Aeoliella mucimassa: one gene and its partner. The protein of the gene in region 1 binds, or shares a complex with, the protein of each later gene. Links are inferred from orthologs where the notes say so. Each region holds a gene or a part of one and is shown on either strand. Other genes may lie near its edges. The genes, in order: Pan181_RS11740 and Pan181_RS15760.

Evidence for each region.
Region 2: the proteins of Pan181_RS11740 (region 1) and Pan181_RS15760 are in contact, whole or in part, in a crystal structure (PDB 5UE9), measured with the Lactococcus lactis proteins. The link is inferred for Aeoliella mucimassa from one-to-one orthologs. Residues at the interface, in WP_023189152.1 of Lactococcus lactis: Leu4, Gln5, Ala47, Ser48, Met49, Leu50, Leu51, Arg52, Arg53, Met95, Leu98, Arg223, Met224, Ala225, Cys226, Ile228, Gly229, Ala230, Cys231, Tyr232, Ala233, Val235, Glu236, His237, Asn243, His244, Ala245, Lys247, Glu250; in WP_025017116.1 of Lactococcus lactis: Gly25, Phe27, Phe29, Glu32, Tyr33, Lys35, Tyr36, Lys48, Phe56, Thr60, Pro61, Arg62, Val63, Ala64, Glu65, Thr66, Ala67, Ser68, Gly69, Met70, Ile74, Gln77, Pro223, Glu251, Phe274, Ala275, Pro277, Phe278.

Annotation. Positions count from the first base shown.
Region 1 is NZ_CP036278.1:2,930,382-2,933,563, forward strand. Bases 317-3,182 are described here. They hold Pan181_RS11740 (dihydroorotate dehydrogenase electron transfer subunit), read right to left. Parts: upstream 2,244-3,182; coding sequence 1,389-2,243; downstream 317-1,388. Other genes in these bases: Pan181_RS11730 (tetratricopeptide repeat protein), read left to right, coding at 317-795; rpsT (30S ribosomal protein S20), read left to right, coding at 931-1,194; Pan181_RS11745 (pseudouridine synthase), read right to left, coding at 2,312-3,182. In the rest of the region: more of Pan181_RS11730, read left to right, coding at 1-316.
Region 2 is NZ_CP036278.1:4,046,320-4,049,534, reverse strand. The notes cover bases 73-2,971. They hold Pan181_RS15760 (dihydroorotate dehydrogenase), read left to right. Parts: upstream 73-1,018; coding sequence 1,019-1,924; downstream 1,925-2,971. Other genes in these bases: trpS (tryptophan--tRNA ligase), read left to right, coding at 2,083-2,971; Pan181_RS15765 (hypothetical protein), read left to right, coding at 659-877; Pan181_RS15770 (HU family DNA-binding protein), read left to right, coding at 73-459. Also shown: more of Pan181_RS15770, read left to right, coding at 58-72; more of trpS, read left to right, coding at 2,972-3,054; Pan181_RS15750 (trans-sulfuration enzyme family protein), read left to right, coding at 3,134-3,215.

The DNA of each region.
Region 1 (3,182 bases):
GCAACTGCGGCCATCAAGGCCAGCCCTGCAGGACCGCATCATGACGAGCCACAAACGCCCGCCGAGCCGGAAGAGACGCCGGAGAGTCGCGAGCAGGACCTGCTTGACCGCATCCGCTTGTATCCCGCGGAGCTGAGCCATTACAAGGACCTGGCCGACCTCTATAACTCGGTCGACCGCCTGAAGGATGCCGAGCGGGTGCTCACGAAGGCGCTGACCGTTTCGCCGGGCGACCTCGATACTCGCGAACGATTGGAAGACACTCGGCTTCGCCGGATGCGGCAGCAGGTCGACGTGGCCAACCGCCGAGCAACGGACGAACCCTCGCCCGAATCGAAGGCGCTGGCCAAGAAGATGCTCGCCCAGGCAAACCAGGTAGAGCTGGAAGTGTATGCCGCCCGGGCGGAGCGGAATCCGGCAAATCTGAACTATCAATTCGAACTCGCAATGCGATTGAAGCGGGCGGGTAAGTTTCGCGAGGCGATCAAGTCGTTCCAGGTGGCCCGCGAGGACACCCGGCGGCTTTCCGATACTCAGCTGCATCTCGGGGAATGCTTCCAGAAAATCGAGCAATTTCGCCTGGCGATGTCGAGCTACGAGGCCGCGGTACAGGCGGCTGGCGACGCGAATCCCGAGCAGCTGAAGCTGGCCCGCTACCGTGCGGGGGTGCTGGCGATGGGGATGGGAGAGCTCGAAAAGGCCGAAAAACACCTTACCGAGATCGCCGCGGCCGATTTTAGCTACCGAGATGTGGCTGACCGGCTGGACAAACTCAGCCAAATGCGAAATACTTAGCGATTCCCCGCGTTTGGAATGCGGGAACTATAGCTGCCTCCTTTCGGTTGCTGCCGCCCCCAAAACCGGCTGGGCGAGCACAGGCCTGGAGAGGGGGTTCTACGAACATTCAAGAGTTTCAACGGTTAACTGAACATGCCTAATTCTGAAAGTGCCAAGAAGCGTCTTCGCCAGAACATTGCTCGCAATGCCCACAATCGTGCCGTGAAGTCGCACGTCCGTGGCCAGATTCGCAAGGTTCGCGAGATGATCGCCACCGGCAACGTGGTGGATAGCGAAGCTGCTTTCCGCGTAGCGACCAAGAAGCTCGACCAAGCTGCTGCCAAGAAGGTGATCCACGCCAACGTAGCCGCTCGCACGAAGAGCCGCCTGTCGAAGGCCATCAAGGCAATCAAGTAAGGTCGTTTGCACCTCGCTTCGGACTCACGCAGCCGGTTCCGCTGCGCGATAGCCGACGAGCTACCTTTCGTCTCCTTTATTCTTAGGCGACGAGGCGTAGCTCGTCGGCTGTTTGTGTTTAGTGTGTTGGAATCAATCTACTTGCCGCAGTGCGGCCGAGTGCAAAGTGGCCGAGCGCGAGCGCCTCGCTAGGGTTACCACTCAATCGAGCAGCCGTCGAACACCGGGCCTTCGACACACGTGCGACGATAGTCCCAGGTGCCATCTTCCTGACGCACCTTGGCGACGCAGCTAAAGCAGATACCGATGCCACAGGCCATCGGCGTTTCGAGCGATACCAGGCAAGGCGTTTCCGCGGCCTGGCAGATTTCGGCCACACGCTCCATCATCACTTCCGGGCCGCAGCAGGCGACCTGCACTCGCTGGCCAGCCGACTCGGCGAGTGCTTGCTCGAGCAACTCAGTAACGAACCCGTGATGGCCGATGCTGCCGTCGTCGCTGGCGATGCGGAGGTCGATGCCAGCGGAGCGAAAGTCGGTTTCGCCGGCCACCAGATCAAGCGAGCGAACTCCATAGAGCAGCGTCACTTTGTCGGGAGCCGACACGGTACGCGGCGGCGAGCCATACCCGCGGATCCCCAGGTGCTCCTTACCGAGCGCGAGCATCGGGGTCTGTCCGATGCCGCCGGCGACCATCAACAGGTGATCGCACTCGGGAATCGTGAATCCGTTGCCAAGTGGGCCCCATACGTCGAGCATCTGGCCCGGCTGGTACTGCGACAAGCGCGAGGTCATTTTGCCGATCACCAGGTACACCACGTCGACGTAGGTGGGCCGGCCCTCCGAGTCGTCCACCGTGTCGTACATGGCAAACGCCCGGCCAAGCAGCGGATCGCCCGAACCGGTGAGTCGCAGCATGAGAAACTGCCCTGGCACCACGGTTTCGGCAATCTGCGGGCATTCGAACCGTACGCGATACGTCCGCGAGGCGAGCTGCACGTTCTCCACAACGGGCACCGTCAGGGCGTTGGCTTCCAGAGCAAATGGCATGTTGGTCGAAGTGGGCTAGGAGGGAAAATCGATGGCTTTGGGCACTGCAGGGCAGCACCGGCGATGGTCTACAGTTTGGCCGCTTTGCGGAGGTCGCGAACTTCGGCCGCGGTGAGTCTACGATACGCCCCGGGTGGCATCTCTGCCAGCCGCACTGGGCCGACCGCAATGCGGACCAGCCGCTGCACTTTGTGGCCCACTTTGGCCAGCATGCGTCGAATCTCGCGGTTGCGACCTTCGTCGAGCACGATCTCGAGTACGGTCGACTGCTTGCGGCTGCTCTTGATCTTGGCCCGCACCACCTTCACCTTGCCTTCGGCAAAGTAAACGCCTTTGCGGAGCTGATCGAGCACCTCGCGATCGGGCACGCCGGCCACCTGCACGTTGTAGGTTTTCTCGACCCCATGACTGGGATGGGTCAGCCGGTTGGCCATTTCGCCATCGTTGGTGACGAGAATCAGCCCTTCGCTGGCCATGTCGAGTCGACCGACGTTGTAGAGTCGCCCCAAGCTCGGCGGCAACAGGTCGATCACCCGCTGGCGCCCCGACGGGTCGTTGGCGGTCGACACCACTCCGGTTGGCTTGTTCACTGCGTAGTAGGCCAGGCGTGGCTTGGGAAGCGGTTCGCCGTCGACGTGAATCGTTTGCGTGGAGGGATCGACCCGGGTACCGAGTTCGGCGACCACCTGACCATCGACCTGCACGCGACCTTCGAGAATCAGCTCCTCGCACTCCCGGCGACTCGCCAGACCGGCTGCGGCGAGCACCTTCTGCAGTCGATCGCCCGGCAAATCGCTCGCCGGCTGCGGGGTACGCTTCCGCTTGGGTGGGCGTGGCTTCTTCGGTGCGCCGGACTTCAGGCCGGGCCCCGACTTGCCGGCCGGCTTCGATTTACCGCCCGGCCCCGGTTTGCTGGCTGGTCCAGATTTGCTGCCAGCA
Region 2 (3,215 bases), 1.1 Mb from region 1 along the record:
CGACGTCAGATGGGGTCCATTTGGACCAGAATTGCTCCTCGGAACGGGAACTTTGTCGTGACCAAGAAAGAGATTGTGAAGACCATCTCCGAGGAGATAGGCTTGACCCAGCTCAAGACGAAGGAGATCGTCCAAAAGACGTTCGACGCTATCGTCGAGACGCTAGTCGAAGACCACCGAATCGAGCTTCGCAACTTTGGAGTGTTCGAGGTCAAGAAGCGTGCAGCGCGTAAGGCCCGCAACCCGCGGACCGGCGATAAGGTGGACGTGCCCGAGAAGTTCGTGGTAACGTTCAAACCAGGCAAGGAGATGGAAGCTCGTGTTCGCGAGCTGGAGCTCCAAGCCCAAGCCGAACGCGAAGCTCGCGAGCGGGCGGAAGCGGCCAGGTTAAACGGTTCGGCGGGTTATCCACCACCGTCGCCTGAGCAGATGCCAAGTTCAAGCGAGCAAACGAGTTAGATACAGCTACTTTTCCCAAAGGGGTCTTCGCGACTCCCACCAACTTATCGCTAGGTAACGCAGGCAAATCGCCGCAACTCGTTTACCAAACTAGATTTAAGCCAAGCGGTCCCCGCAGGATACGGGGAGCACTCACGATCCCCGATCGATTCGGTATCCGCCGGACGTCGGCGGTTACTCAAGGAGGAGTACCAGTCCCATGCGTAAGTGGTTATTGACGGGCCTCGTGGCCTGTGTGCTCTCGTCGAACGTAGGCTGCCTGATTCCCATGTACTCGGCCGATCCGGCCCGTCGTGCTCGGCAGTTGATTTTCACCTCCGAGGACTTGAGCGCAGTGCTCGATGAATGGGAGCGAATCTGGTTCCTCGATCAACCGAGCCATCTCAGAACTCATCCAACCCACGGCGGCGTGATCTAAGCTGCCAGGGCGTAAGAACTTCCAGCGAGCTGCTGCCGGCGCGAGATGCCCCTCGATGGGCGTCTCGCAAGCCGGGGGCGGGTGGGGTACATTGCTAGTTTGCCCCTCCGCTATTGCTGCTCACTTAGGGATATTGCGACCGTGGATTTATCCGTCACGCTTGGCCGTCTTCGGCTGCCTAATCCCGTGCTCGTCGCTTCGGGGACGTTCGGCTATGCACGCGAAATGCAGGGTCTGGTTGACCTCGGTCGACTAGGCGGTATCCTGCCGAAGACCATTACCAAGCTGCCAAGACCTGGCAATGCGCCGTGGCGTACGGTCGAAACCGCGGCCGGCATGCTCAATTCGATTGGCTTGGACAACGATGGCATCGACTCGTTTCTCGAGAAGCTGATGCCGTACTTGGCGTCGTTGGACGTGCCGATCATCGTAAGCATCGCCGGCCGGTCGGCGGACGAGTTCGTCGAACTCGCCAAACAGCTCGACGGTGCCGCAGGTGTAGCTGCGGTAGAGCTGAACATCTCCTGCCCCAACGTCTCGGGCGGGGTCGATTTTGGTACCGACCCGGCCATGTGCGAAGACCTGGTGCGGCGGGTTCGCGAGGCAGTGTCGCTGCCGATCCTGGCGAAGCTCACACCGAACGTCACCCGCATTGCCGACATGGCCAAGGCCGCCTCGGCCGGTGGAGCCGACGCCCTGTCGCTCATCAACACCTGCCTGGGCATGGCGATCGACTGGCGTCGCAAGAAACCGATTCTCGGCAACGTGATGGGTGGCCTCAGCGGCCCTGCCATCAAGCCGATCGCCCTGCGTTGCGTCTACCAGGCTCGCCAGGCGTGCGACACCCCGATCATCGGCATCGGCGGCATCGCGACCATCGACGACGTCATGGAATTCCTCGTAGCCGGCGCGTCGGCCGTGCAGCTCGGCACCGTGAACTTCTACCACCCCACCGCGTCTATGGAAGTACTCGACGCACTTCCGGGGGCACTCGAGGAGTTGGGAGCGAGCAGTGTTGCCGAGGTATCAGGATCTCTGCAGGTGTAAATGAAGGATCGTTGCCATTGTTGTTCCCAAACCGACGAGTTACGTCTCGTCGGGAGAAGTGAAAGAGCGATTAATCCGACGAGGCGTAGCTCGTCGGGTATCGGTGTTCTCAGAACTATACCCTCATTAAATCCATAAAACTCTAGCCCCTTCGAACCATGCGCGTACTTTCCGGAATCCAACCGACCGGCCCGTTTCACTGGGGCAACTATTTTGGTGCCATCCAGCAATACATCGAACTACAGGACGTTGCCGACGAAGCCTATTACTTCATCGCGAACCTGCACGCGCTCACGACGGTTCGCGACAAGGACCTGTTGAAGCAGTACACGCTCAACGGAGCGATCGACCTGCTCGCGTTGGGCTTGAATCCTGAGAAGGCAGTGCTGTTCATACAGAGCGACGTGCCAGAGGTTAGCGAACTCTGCTGGCTGCTCATGACCGGCACGCCGATGGGGCTGTTGGAGCGGTGCGTCAGCTACAAGGATAAGCTGGCCAAGGGACTCAAGGCCGATGCGGGGCTGTTTGCCTATCCCGTGCTGCAAGCGGCCGACATCCTGGCCTACGATGCCGACATCGTTCCGGTGGGCGAAGACCAACTGCAGCACATCGAAGTGTGCCGCGACATCGCTGGCTCGTTCAATCATCACTTCGGCGAAACGTTCGTGATGCCCAAGGGCAAGGTGCTCGACCAAAGCGCCCGCGTGCCTGGCACCGACGGCGAAAAGATGAGCAAGAGCTATGGCAACACGCTTGCAGTGTTCGACGACGCCAAGAAGCAACGCAAGCAGATCATGCGCATCCAGACCGATAGCCGCCCGATGGACGAGGCCAAGGAGCCCGATGGCGACGTGCTGTACGACTTGTACAAGCTGGTGGCCACCGAAGACGAGGTCGCAGCGATGGCGGCCACCTACCGGGCGGGCGGGTTCGGTTATGGCGAAATCAAAAAGGCACTGGCCGAAGCCTCGGAACGGTACTGGGCCGAAGTCCGTGAGCGCCGCGAAGAGTATGCTGCCAAGCCCGAAGTGGTCCGCGAAATCCTGGCCGCTGGTGCCGAGAAAGCCCGGGCGAAAGCCAGCGTGGTACTCAAACGGGCGCAAGACGCCTGCGGGGTGATCGGTTACTAATTGCTGACTACTTTCGACGCCTCTTACCTTGTGATCATATAAGCTTTTCATTCACCCATCCCACGATTCGACCCCCGCCATGCAATTCCGTACTCGCGCCATCCACGTTGGTAATGAACCTTGTCCCGAAACGGGAGCCGTTGTGCGGCCTATTCATCTGG